DNA from 3 places in the Clostridioides sp. LIBA-7602 genome. Region 2 is predicted to be linked to each of the others. Evidence: riboswitches for the same ligand, from Rfam matches in the RefSeq annotation. Region 2 holds a riboswitch; each other region holds the start of a gene.
The links. Region 2 has a riboswitch for FMN ahead of ribD (bifunctional diaminohydroxyphosphoribosylaminopyrimidine deaminase/5-amino-6-(5-phosphoribosylamino)uracil reductase RibD). Riboswitches for the same ligand answer to the same signal wherever they lie in the genome.
Positions count from the first base shown of each region.

Region 1 (10,712 bases), 1.7 Mb from region 2:
AAATAATGCTATATTATCTATAAACGCTGGTACTGGCGGTTTGGATGCTCAAGATTGGGCTCAGATGCTTTTGAGAATGTATATAAGATGGTCAGAAGGAAAGGGTTATAAAGTTAAGCTTTTAGATATAATATCAGACCCTGAAGCTGGGATAAAGACAGCTACAATCCTTGTAGAAGGAACAAACGCTTATGGATACTTAAAGAGTGAAAAAGGGGTTCATAGGTTGGTGAGAATATCTCCATTTGACCCATCAGGAAAAAGACATACTTCATTTGCATCTATAGATGTAACACCAGAGTTAGATGAGAATATAGAAGTAGAAATTAATCCATCAGATTTAAAGATAGACACATATAGAGCGTCTGGAGCTGGGGGGCAGCATGTAAATACAACTGATTCAGCAGTTAGAATAACACATGTTCCTACAGGTGTAGTAGTTCAGTGTCAAAATGAGAGGTCTCAGCATCTAAATAAAGATAGAGCTATGAGATTTTTGATGGCAAAACTGATAGAACTAAAAGAATTGGAACAAAAGGAAAAAATAGAAGATATACAAGGAAAATATTCACAAATAACATGGGGTAGTCAAATTAGGTCGTATGTTTTTCAGCCATATAAATTGGTTAAAGACCATAGAACAAATGCTGAGTTTGGAAATGTAGACAGTGTAATGAATGGAAATATAGACCTATTTATTAATGAATACTTAAAAATGAATAAAACAGTTTAATAAATATGCACTGTAATTAAGATATATGTATAAGAAGGTTAGTGCTTACTATGCACTTACAGCACTTAGGCTGAGGACGACAACCCTCAGCCTTCGTTCTGTTTATTATACTTATGAAAAAACTAACATTAGGAGTGAAAAAATTGGATATAAATCAAATCTTAAAAAAAGAATTTAATCTTAGAGATGAGCAAATAAATAATACATTAAAACTTATTGATGAGGGTAATACAATACCATTTATAGCTAGGTACAGAAAAGAAATGACTGGTGAGATGAGTGATGTTACACTAAGAGAATTTCATGAAAAATTGATGTACTTAAGAAACCTTCAAAGTAGAAAAGATGATGTAGTTAGACTAATAGATGAGCAAGGCAAGTTAACAGATGAAATAACAAAAAATATAGAAAAAGCAAAGACATTACAAGAAGTAGAAGATATCTATGCTCCATATAAACAAAAGAAAAGAACTAGAGCAACAATAGCTAAAGAAAAGGGATTAGAAAATTTAGCATTGTCAATACTAGAGAATAATCTAGATAGTATAGAAGTAGAAGCAAAGAATTATATAGATGAGGAGAAAGAAGTTCTTTCTGTTGAAGATGCATTAAAAGGAGCTAGAGATATAATTGCAGAATTAGTTTCAGATGATGCTAAGATTAGAAAATATATAAGAGAATTAGCATTAAGAGAAGGCATGATAGTTAGCAAAAGCTCTACTGATGAGAAATCAGTTTATGATATGTATTATGATTATAATGAAGCAGTAAAGAGCATGGCTCCACATAGAGTCTTGGCAATAAATCGAGGAGAAAAAGAGAACTTCTTAAAAGTTAAGTTAGAAATAAATAATGATAAAGTTTTAAATTACATAATAAATGAATATGTAAATGATAAAAATTTCAAAAATAAGGAAGAAATCGTAAGCTCAATAGAAGATTCTTATAAAAGATTAATTTTTCCATCAATAGAAAGAGAAATAAGAAATCATTTAACAGAAATAGCTCAAGAAAGAGCTATAAGTGTATTTGGAAAAAATGTTAAAAGTTTATTGCTTCAACCACCAGTTAAAGACAAAGTAGTTATGGGATTTGACCCTGCATTTAGAACAGGATGTAAAATAGCTATAGTAGATAAAAATGGTAAACTATTAGATTATACAACAGTATACCCAACAGACCCTCAAAATGATGTGGAAGGGGCAAAGAAAGTTTTAAAAGGATTGATTGAAAAATACGATATAGATATAATTTCAATAGGTAATGGTACTGCATCTAGAGAATCAGAAACTTTTGTATCAGAAATGATAAAAGAGATAGATAGGGAAGTACAATATGTTATAGTTAGTGAGGCTGGAGCCTCTGTCTATTCAGCATCTGAACTTGCAAATGAAGAACATCCAGATATAAATGTATCAATAAGAGGAGCTATATCTATAGCTAGAAGATTACAAGACCCATTAGCAGAGCTTGTAAAAATAGACCCTAAAAGTATTGGTGTAGGTCAATATCAGCATGATTTAAATAAAAAAAGACTAGAAGAAGTATTAGATGGTGTTGTTGAAGATTCTGTAAATAGTGTTGGAGTAGATTTAAATACAGCATCATACTCTCTATTAGAACATATTGCAGGAATAAGTAAAGCTATTGCAAAAAACATAATAGCATATAGAGAAGAAAATGGAGATTTTACATCGAGAGTACAACTGAAAAAAGTAAAACGACTTGGACCTCAAGCATTCACTCAATGTGCTGGATTTATGAGAATCTTAGATGGTAAAAACCCACTAGATAATACAGGTGTGCATCCTGAAAGTTACGATATATGTAAAAAAATGATTGAGATAATAGGGTATTCTCTAGATGATATAAAAAATAAAAATATAGAAGAAATAGATGAGAAAATAAAAGAGATTGGTCTAAAAGAATTAAGTGAAAAGCTAGAAGTAGGTCAAGTTACTTTAAGAGATATTATAGCTGAAATTAAAAAGCCAGGAAGAGACCCAAGAGAAGAAGGAATAAAACCTATTCTTAGAACTGATGTCTTAAAAATTGAAGATATACAAGAAGGCATGTCTTTAAAAGGTACAATTAGAAATGTTGTAGATTTTGGTGCATTTGTAGATATTGGAATAAAAAATGATGGGTTAGTTCATAAATCAGAAATGAGTAATAGCTTTGTAAAAGACCCTATGAGTATTGTTACAGTAGGAGATATAGTTGATGTAAAAGTTATTGGAATTGACTTAAACAAAAAAAGAGTAGCTTTATCAATGAAAAAATAAACAAATTTATGTATTGTTATTTTGAATTCTATATTTGTAAATACAACTTATAGTAGGTATGAGTATCAAAAATTAAAAAAGTATATTGTAAAAAACAATGTTAAAAAGAAGTAAGATAGTCTTGAAAATCAGGAGGAAAATGAATGATTTTTATAAAAAATGGTAAAATAAACACCATAACAAATGGAATAATTAAAGGCGATATCCTTATAGATGAAGGAAAAATAATAGAAATAGGAGAAGACTTAATAGCACCATTAGATGCAGATATAATAGATGCAAGTAATAAACTTGTGTTCCCTGGATTTATAGATGCTCATACTCATTTGGGTCTATGGGAAGATGGGATAGGTTTTGAAGGGGCAGATGGAAATGAAGAAACTGACCCAATAACACCACAATTAAATCCTATAGATGGAATCAATCCAATGGATAGAACATTTAAAGAAGCTTTTGAGGGTGGTATAACTTCTGTTTGTACAACACCTGGAAGTGCAAATGTTATGGGAGGTCAATGTATAGCTATAAAAACACATGGAAAAAGAATTGATAAAATGGTAATAAAAAATCCAGTTGCATCTAAAATAGCATTTGGAGAAAATCCAAAAAGTTGCTATGGTCAAGATGATAAATCTCCTCAAACTAGGATGGCTATAGCAGCCTTGCTTAGAGAAAATTTAAAAAAGGCGGAAGAATATCTAGAAGAGATTGATTTATATGAAAGTCATGATGATGAAGACTGTGAAAAGCCTGAATATGACATAAAAATGGAAAGTTTAATACCTGTGCTGAGAAGAGAAATTCCTTTCAAGGCACATGCTCATAGAGCTGATGATATGTTTACAGCAATAAGAATTGCAAAAGAATTTAACTTAAAACTTACATTAGACCATTGTACAGAGGGCCATCTTATTGTAGATGAATTAGTAGAAGAAGGATTTCCTGTGATAGTAGGTCCATCTTTGTCAGAAAGGTCTAAATTTGAACTTAGAAATCTGACATTTAGTACAGCTGGAATACTTTCAAATGCAGGTCTTGATGTATGTATAATGACAGACCATCCAGTAATACCAGTTCAATATCTTCCAATATGTGCAGGCATAGCAGTTAAACATGGTATGAAAGAAGAAAAAGCAATAGAATCAATTACAATAAATCCAGCTACAGCTTTAGGAATAGGAGACAAAGTAGGCTCCATAGAGGTTGGCAAAGATGCAGATATAGTAATTTGGGACAATTCTCCACTAGAGATTCAAAGTAATGTACTTTACACTATAATAAATGGCAAAGTAGTATATGAGAAAAAATAACTTGACAATTATTAAAAAATTAACTAATATAAGAGTGTAAGGAAAATTAAAAAATCAAAGAAGATCTTCGGGGCAGGGCGAAATTCCCTACCGGCGGTATAGCCCGCGAACTACTTAGGTGGTTGATTTGGTGAGATTCCAAAGCCGACAGTAAAGTCTGGATGAGAGAAGATATTTATGGAATATAAATAAGTTTATTTTAGTTTGTTTAAACTATATCCATAAAAACTCGAAGATAGGATCTTCGAGTTTTTTGTTTTTCCTAAAAAATATAAACTATTGATTAGGAGGAAAGTAGTTATGCAAAATACAGTAAAAAGAGGTAATATGATTTCAACAAGAACTTTGGTGGTTATGTCAATTTTATCTGCAATATCTTATTTATTGATGTTTATTCAAGCACCAATACCAGGTATTTTTCCAGATTTCTTAAAAATTGACTTATCAGATATCCCAGCAATATTTGGTGGTATGTCTTTAGGACCATTGGTTGGATTTGGTGTAGTTGTAGTAAAAAATATACTACAAATGATAACAGCAACAACAACTGGAGGAGTAGGAGAATTTGCAAATATATTAATTGGTGGTTCTTATGTACTTATACTTTGTTATTCATATAAGAGAAGTAAAGATTTAAAGGGTGTAGTAATTGGATTTGTATTAGGGACAATAGCTATGACTATAATTGGTTCATTGGTAAATTATTTTGTAATGCTGCCACTTTATGGGCAATTAATGGGACTAGATGCTATAATAGGCCTAGGCTCAGCTATAAATCCTCAAGTTCATGATTTATTTACTTTTGTAATTTGGATGATAGCTCCATTTAATGTATTAAAGGCTGTTATAATATCTTTAGTAACATTACCACTTTATAAAAAAATGGGAAATGTAATAAAAAAATAATTAGACAAGAAAATATAAAATTTTAAAATTAAATGTATTGAATAGCCATAATTTATTTATAACTTCGGTCCTATATTGTGATTGATATATTAAATAGATTATGGCTTTATTAATTTATCAAAAATTGTATATAAAATAAGAAATATTTAGGCAAATTTAATTTTTAAAATAAAGGAAGAATTAAAACGATTAACTATTAAAATACTAAAAAGGTATCTATAATACACAGAGCGAATTCATAATAAATAAAAAATAAAGATATTATAAAAAATAAATAAAGATTTATGCTTAATTTTTTAATAATATCTAATTTAATAATGATAGGGGTGTAGATAGATGAGTATATCTAAAAAATTGAAAAAATTATTTTTAGATGATAAAGGGTATTATTTTAATAGTAATTGGGAAAATATTCATATAAGTGTTGATAACGAAGAGTTGAAAATGCCTTTAAAGTATATTACAAATGAATACATTGAAAATATGGAAAGTGTAAAGTATGATTATCGTGAATTAAAAAATATAAAAAATCAAACTGATGGGATGTGTATTCTAGCGATAAGGCAAAACTATAAAGCCCTAGAGTATGTAAAAAAGCAAACAGAAGAATTATGTTTAGAGGCAATAAGGTATAACTATAAAGCACTAAAATATGTAAAAGAACAAACAGAGTATATATGTCTTGAAGCTATAAAAAAGGATTGTAATGCACTTAAGTATGTAAGAAACCAGACAGAGAAGCTTATTATAAAAGCAATAAGATATTCTTCAAATATAGATGTTGTAAGTATACTAAAAGCTTTAGAGGTTCAAACAAGAAGTATATGTTTAGAAGCAATTAAAAAAGATGGTAGGTGTCTTGCATATGTTAGAGAACAGAGTGAAGAACTATGTATAGAAGCGATTAAGCAAAACTATAAAGCATTACAATATGTAAAAAATCAAACAGATAAGATGTGTATGGAAGCTGTAAATCAAAATGGTATGGCACTGCAATATGTAAACAAACAAAAAGATGAAATATGTATGGAAGCTGTCAAACAAGATGGAAGAAGTCTGCAATTTGTTAATAATAAAACAGAGGAAATATGTATAAAGGCTATAAGATATTTAGATAAAAAATATAATATTAAAGATGTGTTAAGTTACATAGATAATTATACAGAAGATATATGTATAGAGATTGTAAGACAAAATGGTAAGATGTTAATGTATATAAAAAATCAGACAGAAAAAATGTGTATTGAAGCAGTGAAAGAGAATTATAAGTCTCTTAAGTATGTAAAAGAGCAATCTGAGAAAATATGCAAAGAAGCTTTAAAGCAAAGTTGTAAGGCAAAAGAGTATATAAAAATTATTATTGAAGACTGTATATAATGTCTAGATATGGCCATCAATAAAAAAAGATAAATAGAAGTACTTTATAATAGTCTAGGCTTATACTATAATTAATTAAGCAGTGATATAAATTCACATGACGATTATATCAAAATGGAGATGAATTGATGGCAAAAATATATTTAGAAAATGAAAATAAAACTAGAGAAATAGGATATAAATTAGGTAAACTTTTGAAAGAAGGTAGTGTTATCTGTTTAGTAGGAGATTTAGGGGCTGGGAAAACTACAATGACACAAAGCTTAGCAGATTCATTAGGTATAAAAGATTATATAACAAGTCCAACTTTTACTATAATAAATGAATATGAAGGCAAAATATCTTTGTATCATTTTGATGTTTACAGAATAGGTAGCAGTGATGAAATGTATGATATTGGATATGATGAATATATAAATTCAAAGGGAATTTGCATAATCGAATGGGCTAATCTAATAGAAGATATACTTCCAGAGGAATATTTAAATATAGAATTAAAGTATAAAGATGATGGAAGAGAAATGATATTAACTCCAAAAGGAGATTTTTACAAAGAAATAGTTGAGGAGTTGACTAAATAATGAAAATACTAGGTATGGATACATCTTCTATGGCAGCAAGTGTATCAGTTGTAGAAGATGATAACTTAATATGTGAGTTTACAGTGAACAACAAGAAAACTCATTCGCAAAAACTTATGCCAATGATAGAAAGTATGTTGAACATGAGTGATTTAAGTATAAAAGATATGGATTTATTAGCTGTATGTATAGGGCCTGGGTCATTTACAGGTCTTAGAATAGGTATGGCCACAGTAAAAGCTATGGCTCATGTAAATAATATACCAATAATAGCAGTGAATTCTTTAGAATCTCTAGCAAATAACATGAATCTATGTGATAGGAAGATATGTTGTATATTAGATGCGCAGAAGAATCAAGTCTATTCAGCTAAATATAAACTTGAAAATGGAGAGCTAATAGAATTAGAGGGTGTTAATGTTGTGGAATTTGATACTTTATTAGAGGAAATAGTATCAAGTGATGAAGAATTTATAGTAGTTGGAGAAGCGGTATATAAGTATAAAGATAAGTTAGAAAATATAAAAAATGTAAAAATACCATCACCAGCTAATAATGTATCTAATGCAGGAAGCTTATGCTCTTTGGCATTAAGTAAATATAATAAAAATATAGATGTACATACTTGTTATACAATAAATCCTATGTATATCAGAAAATCTCAAGCTGAGGTACAATACGATGAAAAAATGAAGAGGCTAAATGATGAAAGATAATACAAAACTAATAGTAGATGATATAAAAATAGAAGAAATGACTATTAAAGATATAGATGAAGTTTTTGAAGTAGAAAAAAATTGTTTTGAAGATTATTGGTCAAAAGAATCTTTTAGAAAAGAGTTATCTAATGAAGTAGCAAGGTATATAGTAGCTAAACTAGATGGAAAAGTTGTTGGATACGTGGGAATTTGGCTTATACTTGATTAAAAAATAGCTACGCACACTCGTGACTTTAGTCGTGAGTTAGTAGCTAAAGTAGTCAGCATATAGGGAAACTTATATGTAGAGATAGGAAAGAACCTATCCAATACTACTTGAATTGCTGGAAACCCCTAAAGCTAACTAAACTAAAACATAAGGATGAAATAAACCTAAGTGTGAAAGTTACGAAAGTAGAAAAAATTGGTTAGATGGTATAAGGTTAAACCCTAAGTACTTTAAAATGGGCAATCAGCAGGTAAGCTCCGAATAGGAGAAACTTCAACGACTATTCCTCTTGAGGGAAGTACACTACAAGCTATTGGTAGTGGAAGTGGGTAGACCTTAACGGATAATGCCGAAGGATAAGATATAGTCTGTGCTTGCATGAAAATGTAAGAAGTTCATAAGAGAACTGCATAGGTAGTAGCGAACTTATGTGAACGACAACCTCAAAAATGATAAAAGTTAAGGGCTTACAGTTCTTATATATGTTATTTAAAAAATAAATATGAAAACCTTCAAAATACTTGTTTTAAATGTTAATATTATGATGGGTGATGAATAATCAGAAAAAACAAGTAAAGTGAGGTGATAGTAGTGGAAAAGTCATATAAGTTTAGAATGTATCCAAATAAAAAACAGCAAGAGTTAATTAATAAAACTTTTGGATGTTGTAGATTTGTATATAATAAATATCTTGCTAAAAAAATAGAAGTTTATGAAAACGATAAAGACATTTTTACTTATAAACAGTGTAGTTCTGATTTGACCAATTTAAAAAAGGAATTAGAGTGGCTTAAAGAACCTGACAAATTTTCACTACAAAACACCTTAAAAGATTTAGAAAACGCATATAAAAAATTCTTTAAAGAAAATGCAGGATTTCCTAAATTTAAATCAAAGAAAACTAATAGGTTTTCATATAGAACTAACTTTACAAATGAAAATATTATGCACCTTGGTCAATATATAAAATTACCTAAACTTGGTATGATCAAAGTAAGGGATAAACAAGTACCTCAAGGGAGAATACTTAATGCTACAGTATCCAAAGAACCAAGTGGTAAATATTATGTATCATTATGTTGTACTGATATAGATATTAAAGCATTTGAAAATACTAATAGTCAGATAGGTTTAGATTTAGGAATTAAAGAATTTTGTATCTCAAGTTGTGGAGAATTTATAGAAAATCCTAAGTATCTTCAGAAGTCATTAAACAAACTTGCAAAATTACAAAGAGAATTATCAAGAAAAACAATTGGTAGTTTAAATAGAAATAAAGCAAGGTTAAAAGTTGCAAGACTTCAAGAACATATAGCTAATTGTCGAGAGGATTTTCTACAAAAACTATCTACTAAATTAATACGAGAGAATGATATTATTTGCATAGAGGATTTACAAGTAAAGAATATGACTAAAAATCATAAACTATCTCGCTCTATTTCTGATGTGTCATGGTCAGAATTTGTCCGTCAATTAGAATACAAGGCTAATTGGTATGGTAGACAAATTGTAAAAGTAGGTAAATTCTTTGCAAGTTCACAAATATGTAATAAATGTGGGTACAAAAACGAGGAAATGAAGAATTTAAATATAAGAGAATGGATTTGTCCTTGTTGTAATGTAACTCACAATAGAGATATAAATGCAAGTATAAATATACTAAAAGAAGGACTAAGACTAATGACAGTTTAAAATAAATAACTTATGTAAGAACCGTAGGAACTACGGGGATAGCTTGTGGAGAATTGGTAAGACATATTTTAGTATGCAAAATTCTATGAAGCAGGAACCCTGTGACTTTAGTCATGGGAGGTTCAGGAGGGGCATATAAATAATGTGGCTGTTCATAGTGACTATAGAGGCAAAAAAATAGGAGATAAGTTAATAAAAGGTATAGTTGATTTATGCAAAGATAATAATATTGCATCTATGACACTAGAAGTTAGAGCATCAAATAAAATAGCACAAAATTTATATAGAAAATATGGATTTAAAATGGGTGGAATAAGAAAAGAATACTACAGTGATAATAAAGAAGATGCAATTATAATGTGGAACCAATTAAAAGAGGTGTAGAGTTTATGAGTGATATAATAACATTAGCTATAGAAAGTAGTTGTGATGAAACAGCTGCATCAGTTTTAAAAAATGGTAGAGACGTACTTTCAAACATAATCTCTACTCAAATAGAGACACATAAAAAATTTGGTGGTGTAGTTCCAGAGGTAGCTTCAAGAAAACATGTGGAAAATATTGATATAGTTGTTCAGGAAGCTTTAGATAAAGCAAATGTAGGATTTAATGACATAGACCATATTGCAGTTACATATGGACCTGGTCTAGTAGGAGCCTTGCTAGTAGGCTTATCTTATGCTAAAGCACTTGCATATACTTTGAATATACCACTTGTAGGAGTAAATCATATAGAAGGTCATCTAAGTGCAAATTATATAGAGCACAAGGATTTGAAACCTCCTTTTATAACATTAATAGTATCTGGAGGTCATACTCACTTGGTTGAAGTCAAAGACTATGGTAAGTATGAAATTTTAGGAAAAACTAGAGATGATGCATCTGGAGAGGCATTTGATAA
Region 1 covers NZ_CP196991.1:199,104-209,815, forward strand. The annotation lists one part of gene prfB (peptide chain release factor 2) at 1-733, shown strand, start outside; gene ACTG45_RS01295 (Tex family protein) at 877-3,018, shown strand; gene ACTG45_RS01300 (amidohydrolase) at 3,162-4,328, shown strand; FMN riboswitch at 4,388-4,505, shown strand; gene ACTG45_RS01305 (ECF transporter S component) at 4,629-5,234, shown strand; gene ACTG45_RS01310 (DUF4116 domain-containing protein) at 5,571-6,611, shown strand; gene tsaE (tRNA (adenosine(37)-N6)-threonylcarbamoyltransferase complex ATPase subunit type 1 TsaE) at 6,740-7,192, shown strand; gene tsaB (tRNA (adenosine(37)-N6)-threonylcarbamoyltransferase complex dimerization subunit type 1 TsaB) at 7,192-7,908, shown strand; gene ACTG45_RS01325 (GNAT family N-acetyltransferase) at 7,898-8,119, shown strand; gene tnpB (IS200/IS605 family element RNA-guided endonuclease TnpB) at 8,702-9,811, shown strand; partial or broken gene rimI (ribosomal protein S18-alanine N-acetyltransferase) at 9,932-10,195, shown strand; gene tsaD (tRNA (adenosine(37)-N6)-threonylcarbamoyltransferase complex transferase subunit TsaD) at 10,201-10,712, shown strand, end outside.
Region 1: another riboswitch for FMN. It lies ahead of ACTG45_RS01305 (ECF transporter S component); the one in region 2 lies ahead of ribD (bifunctional diaminohydroxyphosphoribosylaminopyrimidine deaminase/5-amino-6-(5-phosphoribosylamino)uracil reductase RibD).

Region 2 (10,712 bases):
GGTGTTTAGTCCAAGTTGTAAAATCTTTTTATTTTTAGAACCTCTAAGTACATCTACAATAGTAGTAACGCCATAACTTCTTTTCATTCTAGCTACACATGAAATGACTTTTTGAGCATCTATAGTCTTATCTACTATTTCACCTTCTACTAAACAGTTACTACAATTATTACAATCTTCTATATAGTTTTCTCCAAAGTAATTCAATATTGTCCTTCTATAACATGAATTACTGTAAACCAAGTCAATCATATATTGAAGCTTCTTATGTTGAAACAATTTTCTTTCAGGATTCTCAACTCCAATATCGATTAAATATTTTTGTATATGTACATCTCCTGGAGAAAATAAAAGCACACATTCACTTTTTTCTCCATCTCTACCAGCTCTACCTATTTCTTGATAATAGTTTTCTATACTTTGGGGCATGTTGTAGTGTATAACCCATCTTATATTAGGTTTGTCAATACCCATTCCAAATGCGTTCGTTGCTATCATTATATCTACATCATCGTTTATAAAGTCTTCTTGATTTTTACTTCTTTCATTTTTAGATAAACCTGCATGATATTTTGACACAGATATATTTCTCTTAGATAATCCATTATGTATATTTTCAACTTCCTTTCTAGTTGCAACGTATATAATTCCAGACTCATTCTTATGATTTTTAATATAATCTAAAATATATTTATTTTTACTAGATGATTTTACTATATTTATTGATAAGTTATCTCTATCAAAACCTGTTATATAACAGTCTGGATTTTCTAAGCACAATAAATTTATTATATCAGCTCGTACCTCTTCTGAAGCTGTTGCTGTAAATGCTGTAATTATAGGTCTTTTAGGCAAATTCTTTATAAAATCGGAAATCCTTCTATAGCTCAACCTAAAATCATGTCCCCATTGAGATACACAATGCGCTTCATCTATTGCGATTTGACTTATGTTGTTATTATTTATTAGTTCAAGAAATTCCTGTGCATCTAATCTCTCTGGAGCTATATAGAGTATTTTATAATTATTTTTTCTAATGTTATTTAATATTTCATTGAATTCTTTGTTACTTAATGAACTATTTATAAAAGCTGCGTTAATTCCCATAGCCTTTAAAGCATCCACTTGGTCTTTCATAAGAGATATGAGTGGAGAAATTACTATTGTCATTCCATCTAATATCAACGCTGGAAGTTGATAACAGATGGATTTACCACCTCCAGTTGGCATTATAGCTAGTACATCTTTTTCGCTCAAAATAGAATTTATTATAGCTTCCTGACCTTTTCTAAAACTTGTATATCCATAGTATTTTGATAATATTTCTAAAGGTTTTTTATTCATATATTTCTCTCCTAATTTAAATTAATTAGACTTCTTTCCTGATTATGTTCAAATTTTTATTTTTATATTCACAATCGCATTATTCCAAAGTTTATAGACATTCTATATTATATATTAACATATTTTTTGAAAAAAATAGTTTGCAAAGTAAAATAATTTATGATACATTCTAAATATAAATTTAATACTTAATCTTCGGGGTAGGGTGAAATTCCCAATCGGCGGTACAGCCCGCGAGCCAAGGTAAAATTTGGTTGATTTGGTTAAATTCCAAAGCCGACAGTAAAGTCTGGATGGAAGAAGATATGTTTAATGAGTTTTTTTGTAGAGCAATTTTGTTGTACTCTTATTAAACATTTATTGTAGATTATTCTAAACCCTGAGTTAATTCTCAGGGTTTTTTGTTTAAAAATTATCTAATTAAACAGGAGGTGTACATATTTTGAATTTTGTAAATCAAAAAGAAAAAGACATTTATTATATGAAAAAAGCTATTGAATTGGCTAAAAAAGGAGAAGGTTTTACAAATCCAAACCCACTAGTTGGATGTGTAATTGTTAAAGATAGTGAGATAATAGGCAAAGGATATCATGAGAAATTTGGCTCTAATCATGCTGAAGTAAATGCTATAAACGATACTAAACAAAGCCTAAAAGACTCTACTCTTTATGTAAATTTAGAACCATGTTCTCATTATGGAAAAACACCTCCTTGTGTTGATAAAATTATTCAAAATAAGATTAAAAGAGTTGTCATATCTACACTAGACCCAAACCCGCTTGTTTGTGGTAATGGAGTAAAAAAATTAAAAGATAACAACATTGATGTTACTGTAGGAATATTAGAAGAAGAAGCAAGAGAATTAAATGAAATATTTTTTTATTACATAAAAAATAAAAGACCTCTTTGTATTGTAAAATCAGCAGTAAGTCTAGATGGTAAAATTGCTACAAAATCACTAGAATCAAAATGGATATCTAATGAGTCATCAAGGTACCTAACTCATAAATACAGAAATAAGTATCATAGTATAATGGTTGGCATAAACACAGTTTTAAATGATAATCCCTTACTAACTTGTAGACTTAATCAAGATGAAATATCTCACCCTACAAGAATAGTAATAGATACAAACCTAAAATTGCCAATTAATAGTAATTTGGTTGAGGATAAAACTAGTAAAACTATAGTTTTCACATGTTGTAAAGACAGTAAAAAATTATCAATATTAAGAGAAAATAATGTTGAAGTCATAATTTCTCCTCAGAAAAATAACTTAGTAGATTTGGAATTTGTAATGTATAAATTAGGAGAATTAAACATTGATTCTGTCCTAGTTGAGGGAGGCTCTACACTTAATGATAGTCTATTTAGAAATAAATTAGTTGATAAAGTCAAATTATTTTTATCCCCTAAAATTATAGGTGGTAAAGACGCACCTACATTCGTTTCTGGAGAAGGAGTAAATCATCTATCAGATTCAACACAATTAGTAATCAATAATGTAACTTTAATAGATGGAGATATTTTGATAGAATCTGATGTTTTAAATTAAATTTTATGAATATATGTATAAAGGAGGTCATAATGTTTACTGGCATAGTAGAAGAAGTTGGAATACTTAAAAGAATTACTTCCAATGGCAAAAGCGGACAAGTAACCATACTATCAAACAAAATATTAGATGGTACAAACCTTGGAGATAGTATTGCTGTAAATGGGGTTTGTCTAACTGTTTCAAACCTAGGAAAAAATGAGTTTACAGCAGATGTTATGATGGAGACAATTCGTTCTACAAATTTAGGTTCCTTAAATACAAATGACAAAGTAAACCTTGAAAGAGCTATGACCCTTTCCTCGAGATTTGGAGGTCATATAGTAACAGGCCACGTTGATTGTAAAGGTACTATTTGTAAGTTTGAAAAAGATGAAAATGCAGTTTTAGTAAGCATACGACCAGTTAAAAAACTTTTATCATCAATGATACTTAAAGGTTCTGTTGCCATTGATGGTGTAAGCTTAACTATATCATATTTAGATGATGAAATATTTAAAGTTTCTATTATACCTCATACTAAATTGAACACTACTCTCTTAACAAAAAATATTGGAGACTTTGTTAATTTAGAAAGTGATGTAATTGGAAAGTATGTTAATAGTTTTATGGTTAATAACTACAAGGAATTAAATTCCAATAGTATTAACTATAAATCAAATATAGATAAAGATTTTTTATTTAAAAATGGTTTTTAAAAATAATAAAGGAGTGAATTACATGTTTAATACTATTGAAGAAGCTATTAAGGATATAAAAAATGGGAAAATGGTAATCGTTGTTGATGATGAAGGTAGAGAAAATGAAGGAGATTTACTAATGGCAGCTGAGATGGCTACCCCTGAATCAATAAATTTTATGGCTACATATGGTAGAGGTTTAATTTGTCTACCTGCTACTGAAAAAAAATTTAAAAGTTTAAATATACCTCTTATGGTTAGAGAAAATACAGACACATTTCAAACAGCCTTTACTGTTACTATAGATGGTGCAGATACTCTAACTGGTATATCTGCATATGAGAGAGCTGAAACTGTAAAATTATTCTGTGATGAGAATTCTACAAGTAAAGATTTCAAAACTCCTGGTCACATTTTTCCTTTAATTGCAAAAACTGGTGGAGTTCTTGTCAGAGATGGGCATACAGAAGCTTCTCTAGACCTAGCTAGACTTGCAGGTTTTAAAGAAATTGGTCTTATTTGTGAAATAATGAAAGATGATGGTACAATGGCAAGAGTTGATGATTTAATGATTTTCAAAGAAAAACACAATTTGAAAATTATAACTATAAAAGACCTTATAGAATATCGTAAATTAAATGAAACTACTATAGAAAAGGTGTCTAGTGCTTTCCTTCCAACAAAATACGGTAATTTTGAAATCATAGGATATAAAGATACTTATTCAGACGAAGAACATATTGCACTTACTTATGGAGATATAAAGGAAGAAAATACTCTAGTTAGACTTCATTCCGAATGTTTAACAGGTGATGTGTTCCACTCTTTAAAATGTGATTGTGGATTGCAATTAGAATCTTCTATGAAGAAAATTGTAGAAAATGGAAATGGTGTTTTAATTTATATGAAACAAGAAGGTAGAGGTATTGGTCTTTTAAATAAAATTAAAGCTTATAAACTCCAAGAAGAAGGTTATGATACTGTGGAAGCAAATCTAATGCTTGGATTTGAAGAAGATATGAGAGATTTCTATATGGCTGCTCAAATATTAAAAAATTTAAATATAAAAAGCATAAGTCTTTTAAGTAATAATCCTGATAAAATAAATCAGTTAGAGAAATATGGAATAAAAATAGAAAATAGAGTCCCTATTAATGAAGAAATTAATGACTTTAACAAGTTATATCTAAAAACTAAAAAAGATAAAATGGGACATCTGTTGGATATTATATAGATAGTTATATAAAGATATTTTTCTACTAAGTAATTATTTGCAATTAATATTAAAAATATTTATAAATATAAATCTATAACATAAATAAAATTGGAGGAAATAAAAAATGATATATGAAGGAAAACTTATTGGAAAAGACTTAAAAATAGGAATAATAAATTCTCGTTTTAATGAATTTATAACATCAAAACTTTTATCAGGTGCTGAAGATTGCCTTTTGAGACACGATGTTTCTCCAGAAAATATAGAAATAGCTTGGGTACCTGGAGCTTTTGAAATTCCTCTTGTTGCTCAAAAAATGTCTAAAAGTGGTAAGTATGATGCTATAATTTGTTTAGGATGTGTTATAAGAGGAGCTACATCTCATTATGATTATGTATGTAGCGAAGTCTCTAAAGGGATAGCAAAAGTATCTTTAGATAATGAATTACCTGTTATATTTGGAATCGTAACTACAGAAAATATTGAACAGGCTATTGAAAGAGCAGGTACAAAAGCTGGAAATAAAGGTTATGATTGCGCTATGAGTGCATTGGAAATGGTAAATTTATTTAAATCTCTAGATTAAATAGTGTCATTAATTAAATGTTAAACCTGTATAAATAATATAAAATACTGAATACCAAAAGGACAAAATATCTTTGTTCTTTTGGTACTCAATAATTTCAAATATAATATATATCCAAGCTCTTACCTATTAAAGTATATAAAGCCGTATAATTTTAGATACTAACAATTCTATCTTTATGTGTTTTTTCAATATATAATTTTTTAAAATTATTTACAATACCATCTACCTGAACAATCTTACCAATATCTTCATAATTATTAGAAATTCCTATACTATTCACATATATTTTTAAATCAGAATATACACAATCATTATGTAAATTTTTAATAATATAAGATATATTCTTAACATCAAACTCATTGTAAGCAAAAAAATCTATTGATTCAGCTCCTCCACTTTTTACATACGAAATAGCAACTACTCTACTTGTAAATGATATTGAAATATAATCTTCCACACAATTACTTAAAAGGATATTTTGTTTAGAAAAAATTATTTTTCTACATCCTAACTGAATAAAAAATTCTTGTAATACTTTTATGTCTATACCTAATGCATCATCTGGAATTAATATGTACAAGGCTGATTTCTTAATAGAAACTTTTGTTTGTATATCTCTAATAAACTTTTCAGTTTCTCCTTCAAATAGATAATGATAAAAAGGCACATTTGGAATAGGTTGTATTGAAAATGATACACTCTCTTTTAAGCCATTATCTTTATTATAAAATACAAAACAATCACGGCATACTACAACAATATATTCCTTCTTACTGAACAATTTGCATCCCCCCTCAAAACCTCTAAAATATAAATTAATAATCAAGGTTACTTTAAAAATCTTAAAATAATTATAAATACGACTCTAAATATAAAATATCACAAAGATATATATATTACTATTAAAGCTATTGTTTTTATTTATAACACATATTAATAGTATACTAATTATCTATTTTATTATTTTTTTAATTTACCATACAATATAATTAAGAGTAAGCAACAATAAAATACTATGATTTAATAAGTACTTATTAAATATTTATGAGGAGAATAAATTATGAAAACATATTCAATAGAAGATTTAACACTAGATAAACGTAACCTTATAAAAAAATATTCTCTTACTTTAAATGAGAATTTAATTTGGGAGTTTAAACATGATAAATACCATACTATAAAATACTTCACACACAAGTTTGCAGTTAAAGAATCTGTACTGGCACTTTTGTTCAACATACACAAATTGTGCTATGCTAAAATAAAATACTTTGAGTCAAATTTTTCAAAATATGAACCTTATAAATACAGTTATCAAGATGGATTTGTTAAATGTGAAATATATGATATGAGTTTTATGTTGCATAAATATAGTAATATAATGATAGATTTAAGAAATTTACAAGAAATCAAAACTATAGAAGAGTTTAGAATGTTTTGTAATTACTTAGAAAGCTTTGAAGATGGTTTACAAGATTTAATTATATAGTAATTTTAGAAAAAATAAATTTCAGGATAAACTTTATAATAAATAAACTATTTTTAAAAGAAACTTTTAATAACACCTGAGTTATATAATAAAAAAATATTACTGGAATTAAAAATTCCAGTAATATAAACTAATTAAATATTATATTCATATAAATTATATAAACTCTAAACTCTCAAAATAGTTTCACAATTTTTTATCCTAAATGTTCCTCTGGCAATTCACTATGCCACTCTGATACATTTTCTAATCCTTCTATTTCATCTGCAATAAATACAGGGTCTTTTATTCCAGATTTTTTTTGTCTTGTATAGTCTTTTAAAGCAATGAATGCATACTTTCCTAAAAGCGATATTGCGATTAAGTTTATTATAGCCATCAATGCCATAAATAAGTCTGCTAGGTTCCAAACTACATCTACTTGAGTAAGAGAACCAAATAAAACCATACCTACAACGAAAACTCTAAATATATTAAGTTTAGTCTTACTTCCACTCATAAATTCCATATTTGACTCACCATAATAATAATTACCTACTATAGAACTAAATGCAAATAAGAATATACAAACTGCTATAAATATGTTCCCTATTGGCCCTATATGATGAGTTAAAGCTTCCTGAGCCAACTCAATTCCAGTTGCTCCACTACTAGCGTAATCTGAATACAATAATACCATGAATGCTGTACAACTACATATGATTATAGTATCAGTAAAAACACCTAAAGATTGAATTAGACCTTGTTTTACGGGATGAGTTACATGTGCTGTTGCAGCAGCATTAGGAGCACTACCCATACCTGCTTCATTAGAGAATAAACCTCTCTTCACTCCAGTCATTACAACTCCCATAAATGTACCAATTGCCATTCCTTTAAAATCAAACGCACTTTCTACTATTAGTGTTATAATTCTTGGTATCTCTGTTATATTCATTCCAACTATAGCTAAAGCAACCAATATATACAATCCTGCAAATACAGGAACTATTATCTCAGAAACTTTTGCAACTCTATGTACTCCACCAAAAATAACTATTGCAGTTAAAATCCCAAGACCTATTCCCATAGCCATTTTACTTACTCCAAATGCATTATTAAATGCAAGTGAAACAGTATTTGCTTGAACTGCGTTGAATACAAAACCATAACATATAGTTATAAGTATTGAAAATAAAACACCCATCCATTTCTTATTTAGACCTTGCTCCATATAATATGCTGGTCCACCTCTAAAAGCTTGACCATTTTTAACTTTGTAAATCTGAGCTAATGTACTCTCGACAAAACTTGAAGCAGAACCAATTAATGCTATAAGCCACATCCAAAATACAGCACCAGGACCACCTGCTACTACCGCAATTGCTATTCCAGCTATATTTCCAGTCCCAACTCTTGAAGATGTACTTATGCAAAAGGCTTGGAATGAAGATATTTTTCCTTCCTTTTTTGCATTTTTATTTGCTGTACCATCACCCAGAAGTCTAAACATTTCTATAAAATATCTGAATTGTACAAAATTTGTTTTAATAGTAAAGTAAATACCAATTACAACCAACATTATAATTAAGATATACGACCATAAGTAATTGTTCACAAATACTACTGCATTATTAATGCCTGTTAAAATACCATTTAAAAAATCCATTATATTAATTACCCCCTATTTAATTTTGTTTTCTTAATAAATCTTAAAATCAAAAAAATGAATAATTCCTTGTTAAAAATTCATTAATTTAATTATAATATTTATAAAATCAAATTACAAGGTTTGAAATGAATAATTTTTTTAATATATTGCAGTTTTATATTCAAAATCAAGTTTTTTTTATTACTTTTATAATATAGATATATTTAATATTTTATAATTACTATTAGATACAATAAATTCTATTTTTAAAGGTATATTTTTTTGTTTGTCGTTTAATATTATTAGTAGTGAGATTATTTTAAAATTTATTTAAATAGCAAAAATTTTCTTTAAATTCTGTCACTTTTCCAAAAACTTTGTTAAATAATATACTTTTAGACATCCATTGAAAAAACAATAAAAAAGTAATACTATATATAGTACTAGCATTAGACACAAAATAATACAAATGGAGGTACTTATATTATGGAATTTCAACAAATAATAGCTATATGTATATTTTTAATAGTTATGGCAGCTATTATTACAGAAAAAGTAAACCGCTCTGTAGCAGCTGTCGGTGGTGCACTATTAATGATAATATTCAATATACTTACACTTGATGAGGGATTGAGCCATATAGATTTCAACACTATTGGTGTATTAGTTGGTATGATGCTGTTTGTCGCTGTCGTCAAAAATTCAGGACTATTTGAATACATAGCTATCTGGACTGCAAAGAAAGCTAAAGGTGACCCGTGGAAGATAATGATTTGTTTTGCTATTATAACAGCTATTTTATCTGCTGTATTAGATAATGTTACCACTGTCTTACTTATTGGTCCAATGACTATAGTTATTACACAAATATTGGGACTTAATCCAGTTCCATTTTTAATAACACAAATTTTAGCTTCCAATATAGGAGGAACATCTACTCTTATAGGAGACCCTCCAAATATTATGATTGGTAGTGCCGCTAATCTTAGTTTTATGGATTTTGTAATAAATCTAGGTCCTGCTGTTATAGTAATACTTGCTATAACTATAGTATGCTTCAAATTTATTTATGGCAAAGAACTTACTGTAGATGAAAAAGCTAAGAATGCGATATTAAAACTCGATGAAAAAAAATCTGTCAAAGATAAACCCTTACTTATAAAAAGTCTTATATTAATAGCATTTATACTTTTTGGTTTTATGTTTCACAGTACAATCCACATAGACTCTTCTGTCGTTGCACTAGCAGGAGCATCTATAATGCTTCTTATAGGAAAACAAGATGTAGATGAAATTATGGCAGGTATTGAATGGTCTACAATTTTATTCTTTATGGGATTATTTGTAGTAGTTGGTGGATTAGTAGAAGTTGGCATAATAAACAAATTAGCTCAAGCGTTGATTGGACTTACAGAAGGACATCTTGTATTTACAATGTTATTAATATTATGGTTGTCAGCAATAGTTTCTTCTTTCTTAGATAATATTCCATTTGTTGCAACATTAATTCCACTTATTTTGACTATGCAAGCTGAAGGTATTGATGTCATGCCATTATGGTGGGCGACTTCACTTGGAGCTTGTCTTGGAGGAAATGGTACACTAATAGGAGCATCTGCTAATGTTGTATTAGCAGGTATAGGTAATAAACATGGGCATCCTATATCTTTTAAAGAGTATTTCAAGATAGGTTTTCCACTTATGATTATATCTATTATTATATCTACTGTTTATTTAATTATAAAATTTTAAAAAATATAGTATAATAATACTAAAGGGGATGTGTATATATGAATATTAATACTGTTCAAGGAGATTCAATTGAAGTTCTTTTAAGGCAACTTGGAGCAACAAAAATATCAAAAGTAAGTAGTACATTGTATTTTATCAAGTTTGATTTAGGAGACAATTGGGAAATATCTTATACTTATAATATTAATGCTAAAGATCAATATTTTTTACAAAGAATTGAACCATATCCTATTGGTAGAGGTCTGTTTAATGATGAATATGAAATAGTATCATTTATATCAAAGGATTTAAACAAATTTTTAAATGCTAAGAATAGTAGTAACTTTAAAACCTTTGTTGAAGTTACTAGAAAAGTTAATTCTATCATTGATAATGTAGAGGAACTATTTTTAAACTACAATGTAGATGGTGATGATTTAAAAACACTCAATAAAGAACTTAATGACATACTAAATGA
Region 2 covers NZ_CP196991.1:1,855,279-1,865,990, reverse strand. The annotation lists gene recQ (DNA helicase RecQ) at 1-1,344, opposite strand, end outside; FMN riboswitch at 1,532-1,653, shown strand; gene ribD (bifunctional diaminohydroxyphosphoribosylaminopyrimidine deaminase/5-amino-6-(5-phosphoribosylamino)uracil reductase RibD) at 1,787-2,899, shown strand; gene ACTG45_RS08890 (riboflavin synthase) at 2,932-3,597, shown strand; gene ACTG45_RS08885 (bifunctional 3,4-dihydroxy-2-butanone-4-phosphate synthase/GTP cyclohydrolase II) at 3,620-4,813, shown strand; gene ribH (6,7-dimethyl-8-ribityllumazine synthase) at 4,920-5,381, shown strand; gene ACTG45_RS08875 (hypothetical protein) at 5,536-6,165, opposite strand; gene ACTG45_RS08870 (hypothetical protein) at 6,445-6,873, shown strand; gene ACTG45_RS08865 (alanine/glycine:cation symporter family protein) at 7,070-8,521, opposite strand; gene ACTG45_RS08860 (ArsB/NhaD family transporter) at 8,990-10,255, shown strand; gene ACTG45_RS08855 (hypothetical protein) at 10,294-10,712, shown strand, end outside.

Region 3 (10,712 bases), 2.0 Mb from region 2:
AACTAATAATATCCCTGCTCTTTTATTTATTATATTATTTATAGATTTTATTGCTTCATCTGAAAATCCAAGTTCTATCTTATCTTTTAAGAAAGTATCTCTATTAAGTATTCTTAAAACAATTTTTTCACCATAGACAGTTGGTATTGATGAAACCCTAATATCAATTAAGTTCCCACCTAACTTTACATCCACTCTACCATCTTGAGGAAGTCTTTTTTCCGTTATATCCATTGAGGCCTTTAATTTTACGACAGTAGATAATGATGGATATATATCAATTAAAAACTTTGATACTTCTTTTAGTTCTCCATCTACCCTCATTCTCACTATTAAATGCTCTTTAAATGGTTCTATATGTATATCACTTGCATTTTCTTTCATAGCCTTTTCTAAAAGATTTTCAAATAGTTTTTTTGCATAATCCTCATCAAGTTCAAAGTTATTGTAATATTTATCAATTTTCTCACTTATAAGTTCTCTTTTCTCTTTTTTCAATATAATTTCTTTCCCTGTAGCTAATCTTAAATCCTGTAGAGCGTATATATCTTCATCTTCTATTTCTACTACTAAATTATCATCTTGAAATTCTACTGGAAATACATTATATTTTTTTGCAAGTTTTTCTGGTATTAACATTGGCAAACTACTTTCCTCTAATATAATCTTAATCACCCTTTATATACTTTAATTTATTAGGTATATTCATTTTTTTCATAGAGATATTTTCTTCAGCTTTTATACTTACTTTCATTGGATAAGTAGTTTGTATACTATCTAAATATTTACTGCCTTTATCTACATAATTAGATAGTTTATCTTTATCCCCAATGCATTTTATTTCATAAGGTTGTGCTACAGGAACTCCATTTATATTTATGTGGCTTCCTGCAAGTACAACTTCTGAATACTGATTGATTCTTTGACCATTTATTTCTATGTATTTTCCTCCATTTACTTTTAATTCATTTATGACTTTTACAAGTATTTTATTATAGTCTATACTATTGGCTATATTCCCTGTTTTTTCATCTATAGCGTCTATATTTAATATTATTCCGCTACCTTTCACATCTGAATATGATAGGCTATCTCTAAGAGTTTCTATTTCTGAGATTTTTTCAGAATTTTTTTGATTTTTTTTCATTGAATTAATTTCTTCATCTAACTTGTCTTTTTCTTTTGTTAATTCCTTTATAGACTTTCTTGTCAATTTTATTTCTTTTCTTATTGACTTATCTTTACTTGTATAAACTGTTTGTTCATTACTATAATCTCTAAATATGGTTCCAACAAGTATACCTAAAATAGTACTTGCTAGTATTATAAACACATATTGTTTTTTCATACTGTATTGCTCCTTACAAATTTATTTTTATATGATAAGTTTATTTAATTAACCATTTAACATTTACATATGTTTATTATATCAAAGTTATATATTAAAATTCATCTTTAGTATATAATATCATACATTGAACTCCTATCACTAAATTACTAATATCAAGTATATATCCTTAAATCTTATTTACAAAATACGTGAACTTTCAATAAATATTTTTTTAATATTATTATAAAAGCATAACTTTAAAAAGGATATTCCATTATCACACCTTAACTCAAACTAAAGATATTGTAGCTAAGTAAGATATTTTTTGTAAAATTATTTCTAGAATATTAATTTTTTATATAACAATCTCTATTAATTAATAATTATTTCTTAATTGTATCAAAAACAGCAAACTGGCATAGCTTCAAAGCTACGCCAGTTTACTAAAAATCATCTTTTATAATTAATATCTAATTTAATATATATGTTCTTATACATTTTTCTCATATTTTAAAATTCTTTTAACTAGTTTGTCTCTTAACTTTCCAACTTCATCGAATCTCATGTTAGGAATATAGTAACTTTCTATAATATCATGCTTAGACTTAGCTCTCTTAAGATTTAACACTGCCCAACAAATTAAATCATCCAAAACTTTTTCATCAAATTTAATGTCTTCTTCATATTTAAGTAATTTTTCCCTATTTAAAAATTGATTTAAATTAATTGTCTCCTCTTCTTTAAAAGTTGTGCTTATAGTTATACCTATATCTAAGTCAGTTAATAATACAGTCTCAATTTTCTCAGGAATAAGTGGATAATGATAAACTTCTACATTTAAACCTTTTTCAATAGCTTTTTTATACACTTTATTTAATAGTGTAGTTTTCCCAGTTCCTATTTCTCCATCTAAATAATACACCTTATTTACATCTTTTAAAATGTTTTCTGTATAATCTAAACATCCTACAGGAGTTATGGCTGAACCAAATAAATGTTTTGCTTTTTTTAAATTCCCTGTGCTCTCAACTCCATCAAACAATTTTTTAATAAGTTCTTCTGTAACTAGATTCACTTTACCATAATCCATACAGTCAGAATACTTTTCCTCTATATCTCTAAAGATTGGTTCTGATGCTTTTAAAAACTTAAATGCTCTTTTAAATGCATTACTAATATCTTTATCGTATCCTGATATTTCTTGTCTGTTTTTTTCTAACTCTTCTGTATTCCAGTAATCACCTAAATTAATTATCTCGTCCAAAGCTCCTGGTAGCTTTGGGTCCATAGTGTGCGGAGCAGTTGCATCCATAAGTACCACGCCTAATTCCTTTATAACCACACCGTCCAATGAACTTGGGTCAGAAGGACAGTTATATAATTCGATATCATATCCTCTATTTAAAAATTCTTTATAAATTTTTTTCATAAGTGAGGATTTTCCTACTCCAGGTCCACCTTTTAAACAAAAAACTCTTTTTACATTTTCAGGAATTATATATTCAAAAAAAGAATATGAGCCTTGTGATGTGTTCCCACCTGGAAATGCCTTCTTTACCTTTCCTTCCATATTAGCGCCTCCTCATAATTTACAATATCTCTTAATTAAGATATTAATATTATACGAGTTTTGTTACAGCTTTATGCTTTTGATAAATCTAAAACTTATCATTCAATACCAATAACAAATTAATTTTATCTAATTATAGTAGATTTCCATACTATGTGATTTAACTTTTATATACTTTTATGTATGAATATAATTTCACTCTTTATACAGTAATATAGTTGTGTATTGTTTAAATCCAATTGTTTCCGTTGTAATTTTATGTTAAAATAATATTACAAAATACATCTGTTTTTCTTCAGAAACGGGTGAAATTCCCTATCGGCGGTAAAAGCCCGCGAGCCTTATGGCATAATTTGGTCAGATTCCAAAGCCGACAGTAAAATCTGGATGGTAGAAGAAAATAGTATATGAGTACCTTTATGTAATTTTGCATGAGTAATCTATACAACTCCTTCAACTACCGTATTTATTCATGAAATTAAACACATTCGAGGTACCTAAGATGTAGGTGCTTTTTTGTTGTTTATTTTATAACCATTCTGTACTTATAAAATCTATTATATAAAAGATTGGAGTGTTATCATGAAACAAAAATGGATAGTATTAATTATCATCTGTATTGGTGTATTTATGTCTACTCTTGATGGAAGTATACTAAATATCGCAAATCCTACAATCGCTACTGACTTTAAAATTAACATGTCACAAATTCAGTGGGTTGTAACAGCTTATATGCTTGTCGTAACAGCTACTATGTTATTTTTTGGAAAACTCGGTGATAAAGTAGGCTCAAATCGACTATACACGTTAGGATTTTTTGTATTCACAATAGGTTCTTTTCTGTGTAGTATATCACATAATTTATCAACATTAATTTCCTCAAGAATATTTCAAGCAGTTGGAGCAAGTATTTTAATGGCAACTGGACTTGGCATAGTTTCTAATGCATTTCCAGCAAATGAAAAAGGAAAGGCTATAGGAATCACTGGAGCTGTAGTTGGTATAGGAAATATGAGTGGTCCCGTAATTGGAGGGATACTTTTAGAACATTTCGGATGGCCTTCTATTTTTATTATCAATATACCTATTGGTATTGTAGCAGTCTTTCTTGGAATTAAATTTCTTCCTAGACCTGTTTTAGATGAACAAAATAATAGCTTTGATATTCCAGGTCTTCTACTATTTGCAACTTGTACTACACTTATATTACTTGCGATGAATGGAAAGGGAGATACAAGATTGTATCTAGGAATAGCATCACTTATAATATTCTTACTGTTGGCATTAAGAGAAGTAAAATTTGAACAAAGTTTTATTGACTTACCTCTATTTAAAAATAGAAATTTCACTGTAGGTAACATTATCGGAATAGCTTGTTATTTTCCTCAAATGGCAGTGTCTTTCCTACTTCCGTTTTATTTAGAGCAATTAAAAAATTTATCTCCTATGATGGCTGGTTCTGTAATGACTGTACATCCACTTATTATGGTACTTATAGCTCCTATTGCAGGTTCTCTTTCTGATAAACATGGTGCAAAGAATATTTTAACAGCATCTTTTTCATTTATGACTATTTCCCTTGTTGGAATGGCACTTTTAAAGGCAGATTCACCATTGTTCCTTCTAATTGCATGTTTAGTTATTTTTGGACTTGGACTAGGTGCTTTTAGTTCACCAAACAATAGTAGTATCCTTGCAGATGTCCCTCCACAAAAACAGGGATATGGAGGTAGCTTTCTTGCAACTGTTCGTAATTTATCATTTGCTCTTGGAACAGCATTTTTTAGTAGTTTCTTTGCACAAAGCCTTACATATAATCAAAATTTTAAAAGCCATACATCAGCTTATGTCACAGCTAGTAATCAATCTTATTGGATTGCAGCAGCAGTATGCTTTATAGGACTTATACTAACTATTTTCTTTATGAGAAAAACAGATAAATCTATTTCTTAAATAAAATTTATTGGTTATTTCATTAGTGAATAAATTTTTAAATATACTAATCTACATTAATTTATAGTAGTTTTGCTAAGTTTTATAATTTTTAACAATAAATTGCTAATATTTATTGCTTATAAACAACAAGGATGCCAAAAAATGACCATTAAAACCATTTTGAGGCATCCTATATTTTATTTTGATATTAATACAATTAAAACTAATCTAATCTTATATAGATTATCTAAACAAGTATTATGCCAACATTTGATATTTTAAATTTAATCTACTGTTATCTCATATCCATGTTGATTGTATTGATTTACAATTTCTTCCCATAGTTCTTCAACACCAGTCTTTTTTAATGAAGAAACAGGAATTACTTTTTCACTACTTTCCAGTTGTAATTTTTTTCTTATTATACTTATATGTTTTTGATATTGCCCTCTAGATATTTTATCTGCCTTAGTTGCAATAACTACACAGTTGTATCCAAAGTGTTTTATCCATTCATACATAAGCTTATCATCTGCTGTAGGCTCATGTCTAATATCTACAAGTAGAAGTATAGAACATAATTCTTGTCTACTTTCTAGATATCTTTCCATTATACCTCCCCATTTTTCTTTTTCAGACTTAGCTATCTTTGCATATCCATAGCCCGGAAGGTCCACAAAATAAAACTCATTATTTATTAGGTAAAAGTTTATAGTTCTAGTTTTTCCTGGTGTTTGACTAGTTCTAGCAAAGTTTCTTCTATTAAGCAATGTATTTATTATTGATGATTTTCCAACATTTGACCTACCAGCTAATGCTATCTCTGGAATTCCTTCTGCCGGATACTGTGATTTATTCACAGCACTCATAGTTATCTCTGAACTTCTAATTTTCATTCTTCTCACCACTCTTTAATAAAGCTTGTTCCAATACTTCATCCATGTGTTCTACGAGTACAAACTCCATTTTTTCTTTTACATTTTCTGGTATTTCATCTAAGTCAGCTTCACATTCTTTAGGAATTAAGACTTTTGTTATGCCAGCTCTGTGAGCTGCTAATAATTTTTCTTTAACTCCTCCTACTGCTAGGACTCTACCTCTTAAAGTTATCTCTCCTGTCATAGCTATATTGCCTGGAACAGGTCTTTTAGTAAGTGCTGAAATCACTGCAAGAGCCATAGTTATACCAGCTGATGGCCCATCTTTTGGAACAGCACCTTCTGGAATGTGTATATGGATATCATTTGTCTTATAAAAGTCTGGGTCTATATCAAACTTGTCCACTATTGACCTTATATAAGAGATAGCTGTCTTAGCAGATTCCTTCATAACATCCCCTAGTTTTCCAGTTAATACAATTTCTCCTTTACCTTTAAGTACATTTACTTCTACTTCAAGTGTAACTCCACCAACTGCTGTCCATGCAAGACCATTTACTAGTCCTATTTGAGGATTAACTTCTGCAAGTTGATACTTAAAGATGTCCTTTCCAAGATATGTCTCCAAATCAGACTTATTTACAACAACTTCTTCAAGAGTTGGGTCTTCAACATATTTTTTTGCAACTTTTCTACAAATTTTACCAATAGTTCTCTCTAGTGTTCTCACACCAGCTTCTCTTGTATAATGATTTATTATGCTTCTTAAAGTCTCATCATCCATTTTTATGAAGTTTTCTTTTAAAGCATGTTCTTTAATTTGTTTTGGAAGTAAGTATTTTTTTGCTATATTTAGTTTTTCTTCTTCTATATATCCAGATACTTCTATTACTTCCATTCTATCTAATAATGGTCTTGGTATATTACCTAAACTGTTTGCTGTTGTAACAAATAGTATTTTTGATAAATCAAAAGGTATTTCTAAGTAGTGGTCTACAAAATCCTTATTTTGCTCTGGGTCTAATACTTCTAGCATTGCTGAAGCTGGGTCACCTTTATAATCTGCTGCCATTTTATCTATCTCATCAAATAAAAATACAGGATTTTTTGTTTGTGCTTCTTTTACTCCATTGATTATTCTTCCTGGAATTGAACCTACATACGTTCTTCTATGACCTCTTATTTCTGCTTCATCTCTAACTCCACCTAAAGATATTCTTACAAACTTTCTATTCAATGCTCTAGCTATTGATTTTACTATAGATGTCTTTCCTGTTCCTGGAGGACCAACTAAACATATTATAGGACCTTTAAGTGATTTAGCAAGTGTTCTTATAGCTAGGTATTCTAATATTCTTTCTTTTACTTTCTCTAAGCCATAATGGTCTTCATCTAATATAGCATTTGCCTTATTTATATCCAGTTTATCTTTTGTCTCTTTATTCCATGGCAATGAAAAGATAGTATCCAAGTAGTTTCTACTTACAGATACATCTGGAGACATTGAAGATATCTTTGAAAATTTATCTATTTCTTTTTCTATCTTTTCCTTAGTTGTTTTAGGTGCTTTTATTTTCTTAAGCTTTTCTCTATATTCATCAGCTTCAGAATTTATATCTTCTTCTTCACCTAATTCTTTTTGTATTGCTTTTAATTGTTCTCTAAGATAATATTCTTTTTGAACTTTATTCATCTGTTTTTTAACTCTTAAAGTTATCTTTTTTTCTATTTTTAATATATCTATCTCTTCTAATAATATAGAATATATAAGTTCAAGTCTTTTCTTAATATCAAATTCTTCTAATATTTCTTGTTTTTGACTTGACTTTAGATATATATTTGCAGCTATTGTATCTATAAATCTATCGACATCTTCTATATCAGCCAAAGATATTAATATTTCTGGTGATACTCTGTTTCCAATATTTATATACTCTTCAAAGGCATCAAATACATTTCTTACAAATGCTTCAATTTCAACTTCTGTCTCACTATCTAGATTATCACTATCAAAAACTATTTCTTCTATTACTGCTTTGAAGTACCCTTCTTCTTGTTCTATTTGCTTTACTCTACCTCTTGATACACCTTCAACTAAAACACGAACTGTATCTCCTGGTAATTTTATCATTTGTTTAACTTTACAGATTGTTCCTACATGATAAAAATCATCTTCTCCTGGCTCATCGACTTCAGCTTCTTTTTGAGATGTTAAAAATATAAGTTCTTCCTCCATCATAGCTTGGTCTAAAGCCTTAAGAGATATCTCTCTTCCTATGTCAAAATTTAATATCATATATGGAAATATTGCTAATCCTCTTAGAGGAATTAATGGTAATTCATGATCTATTTTAGTATAATTTTGTTCCATCAACATTACTCCTTTTCTAGTCTAATTATTTTGCTTTTAATATTATATATTCGAATAGGTTAACTTTCAACATTAATGATAAATTCTTAGCATATTATATTATTATTTTATTATGATATAATATTAATATTAGTATACTTAGATGTTATTTATCTTTTGGAGGTTTCTATTATGTTGAAATTGTTTTTAACCTTTTTAAAAATCGGTGCGTTTACATTTGGTGGTGGATACGCTATGGTTCCTCTTATACAAGATGAACTTGTAAACAAACAAAAACTTTTAGAGCAGGAAGAATTTATTGATTTTCTATCCATAGCTCAAAGTTACCCTGGAGTGCTGGCAGTTAATATATCTGTATTATTAGGATATAAACTTTATGGTATACCAGGAGTTCTTATATGTACCTTAGGCTCTGCTTTACCATCATTTTGTATAGTCTTAGTTTTATCATATCTATATTTTAAAAATTCATCATCTAAAATTTTAGATGGATTTTTCAAGGGAGTTGCCCCTGTTGTAATAGCTCTTATATTGTATTCTTTTACGAGCATGTTTAAGAAACTGCCAAAGTCTAGAACTAACATACTACTATTAATTATAGCAGTTTTATCTGTTGGTGTATTCAATATAAGCCCTATTTATTTAATAATTGGAGGAGGTGTATATAGTCTATGTCAGAAATAACACTACTCTTCTTAATATTCCTTAAAATAGGAGCCTTTAGTTTTGGTGGTGGGTATGCTATGCTACCATTTATTCAACAAGAATTTATATCTAAATACCACCTAATAACTAATCAAGAATTCTTAGATTTACTTGCTATATCACAATCTACACCAGGTCCTGTAGCAATAAATAGTGCTACATTCGTAGGATTTAAGACTGCAGGTTTCTTTGGTTCTCTATCTGCAACTATTGGTGTAACGATTTTTGCGTTAATAGGTCTAACTATTATATCAAAGTTATTTTCTAAGTTCAAAAACAATAAAAAAGTAGAAAACTTATTGATGGTTCTTAGACCAATTACTTTGGGATTCATATTATCAGCAGCTTTTTCATCTGCCAAAGAGGTTAATTGGGACTTATATGGAATAATTGCATTTATAGCTTCATTTTATCTTTTATATAAAGGAAAAATTGGTTCTATTGCAATTGTATTCGTCTTTGGTATTCTAGGTATATTACTCTCATTTTTATAATGTAATATCTAGTTTTATATTAAGCATATTAACATAAAAAAAGGAGCCTTTAAAGCTCCTTTTCATCATCTTATGCACTTTCCTCTTGATCCTTAAGTACTATGATAGGATTTACTGAGTCTTCGTTCACAGATTTCTCTGTTACTATAACCTTCTTTATATTATCTCTAGATGGTACTTCAAACATAGTCTCCATCATTACGCTTTCAACTATACTTCTAAGCCCTCTAGCTCCTGTATTTCTTTCTATAGCCTTTTTAGCTATTGCACGAAGCGCACCATCTTCAAATTCTAGCTCAACATCATCCAACTCTAATAGTTTTTTATATTGTTTTACTAGAGCATTTTTAGGTTCTTGTAATATCTGCATTAATGCGTCTTCATCCAGCAATTCTAAAGTAGCTAAAACTGGTATTCTTCCTATAAATTCAGGTATTATACCATATTTTAATAAATCCTCTGGAAGTACTTTTTCATATAACTTCCCTAAATCTAATTCTTTTTTACTTTCTATCTTAGCTCCAAAACCTAGTGTTTTATCTCCACCACGTTTTTGGATTATTTTTTCTAATCCATCAAAAGCTCCTCCTAATATAAATAATACATTAGTAGTATCTATCTTTAGGAATTCTTGATGAGGATGTTTTCTTCCGCCTTGTGGTGGAACATTTGCAACAGTACCTTCTAATATTTTTAGAAGGGCTTGTTGAACACCTTCACCACTTACATCTCTAGTTATAGATGGATTTTCAGATTTTCTTGCAATCTTATCTATCTCATCTATATATATTATACCTCTTTCAGCTTTTTCTATATCAAAATCAGCAGCTTGAATAAGTTTTAGAAGTATATTTTCAACATCTTCTCCAACATATCCAGCTTCAGTCAATGATGTAGCATCAGCCATTGCAAAAGGTACATTAAGAGTTCTTGCTAGAGTTTGAGCAAGTAATGTTTTTCCAGAACCAGTAGGTCCTAATAAAAGTATATTACTCTTTTGAATTTCTATATCCTTGTTACTAGATTTTTTACTGTATATTCTCTTGTAATGATTATAAACTGCAACGGATAAAGCTTTTTTAGCTTTTTCTTGACCTATTACATAATCATTTAGAATTTCCATCATTTCCTTTGGCTTTGGTAATGATGTAGTATCTTCATCTATAGTATCTTCTATCTCTTCTTGAATAATTTCGTCACAAAGTTCAACACACTCGTCACAAATGTATACATTTGGACCTGCAATTAATCTTCTTACTTGATCTTGATTTTTACCGCAGAATGAACACTTTAATTGTCGTTTTTCTTCATATTTAGACATATTAACACCTCTCTCTATCTACGGTCTCTTTGTAAATACTTCATCTATTAAACCATATTCTTTGGCTTCTATTGCACTCATGAAGTTATCACGTTCAGTATCCATTTT
Region 3 covers NZ_CP196991.1:3,863,035-3,873,746, forward strand. The annotation lists gene ACTG45_RS17950 (GspE/PulE family protein) at 1-675, opposite strand, end outside; gene ACTG45_RS17955 (DUF881 domain-containing protein) at 668-1,348, opposite strand; gene ACTG45_RS17960 (ATP-binding protein) at 1,821-2,900, opposite strand; FMN riboswitch at 3,188-3,303, shown strand; gene ACTG45_RS17965 (MFS transporter) at 3,483-4,853, shown strand; gene yihA (ribosome biogenesis GTP-binding protein YihA/YsxC) at 5,120-5,731, opposite strand; gene lon (endopeptidase La) at 5,721-8,084, opposite strand; gene ACTG45_RS17980 (chromate transporter) at 8,256-8,768, shown strand; gene ACTG45_RS17985 (chromate transporter) at 8,756-9,283, shown strand; gene clpX (ATP-dependent Clp protease ATP-binding subunit ClpX) at 9,354-10,604, opposite strand; gene clpP (ATP-dependent Clp endopeptidase proteolytic subunit ClpP) at 10,623-10,712, opposite strand, start outside.
Region 3: another riboswitch for FMN. It lies ahead of ACTG45_RS17965 (MFS transporter); the one in region 2 lies ahead of ribD (bifunctional diaminohydroxyphosphoribosylaminopyrimidine deaminase/5-amino-6-(5-phosphoribosylamino)uracil reductase RibD).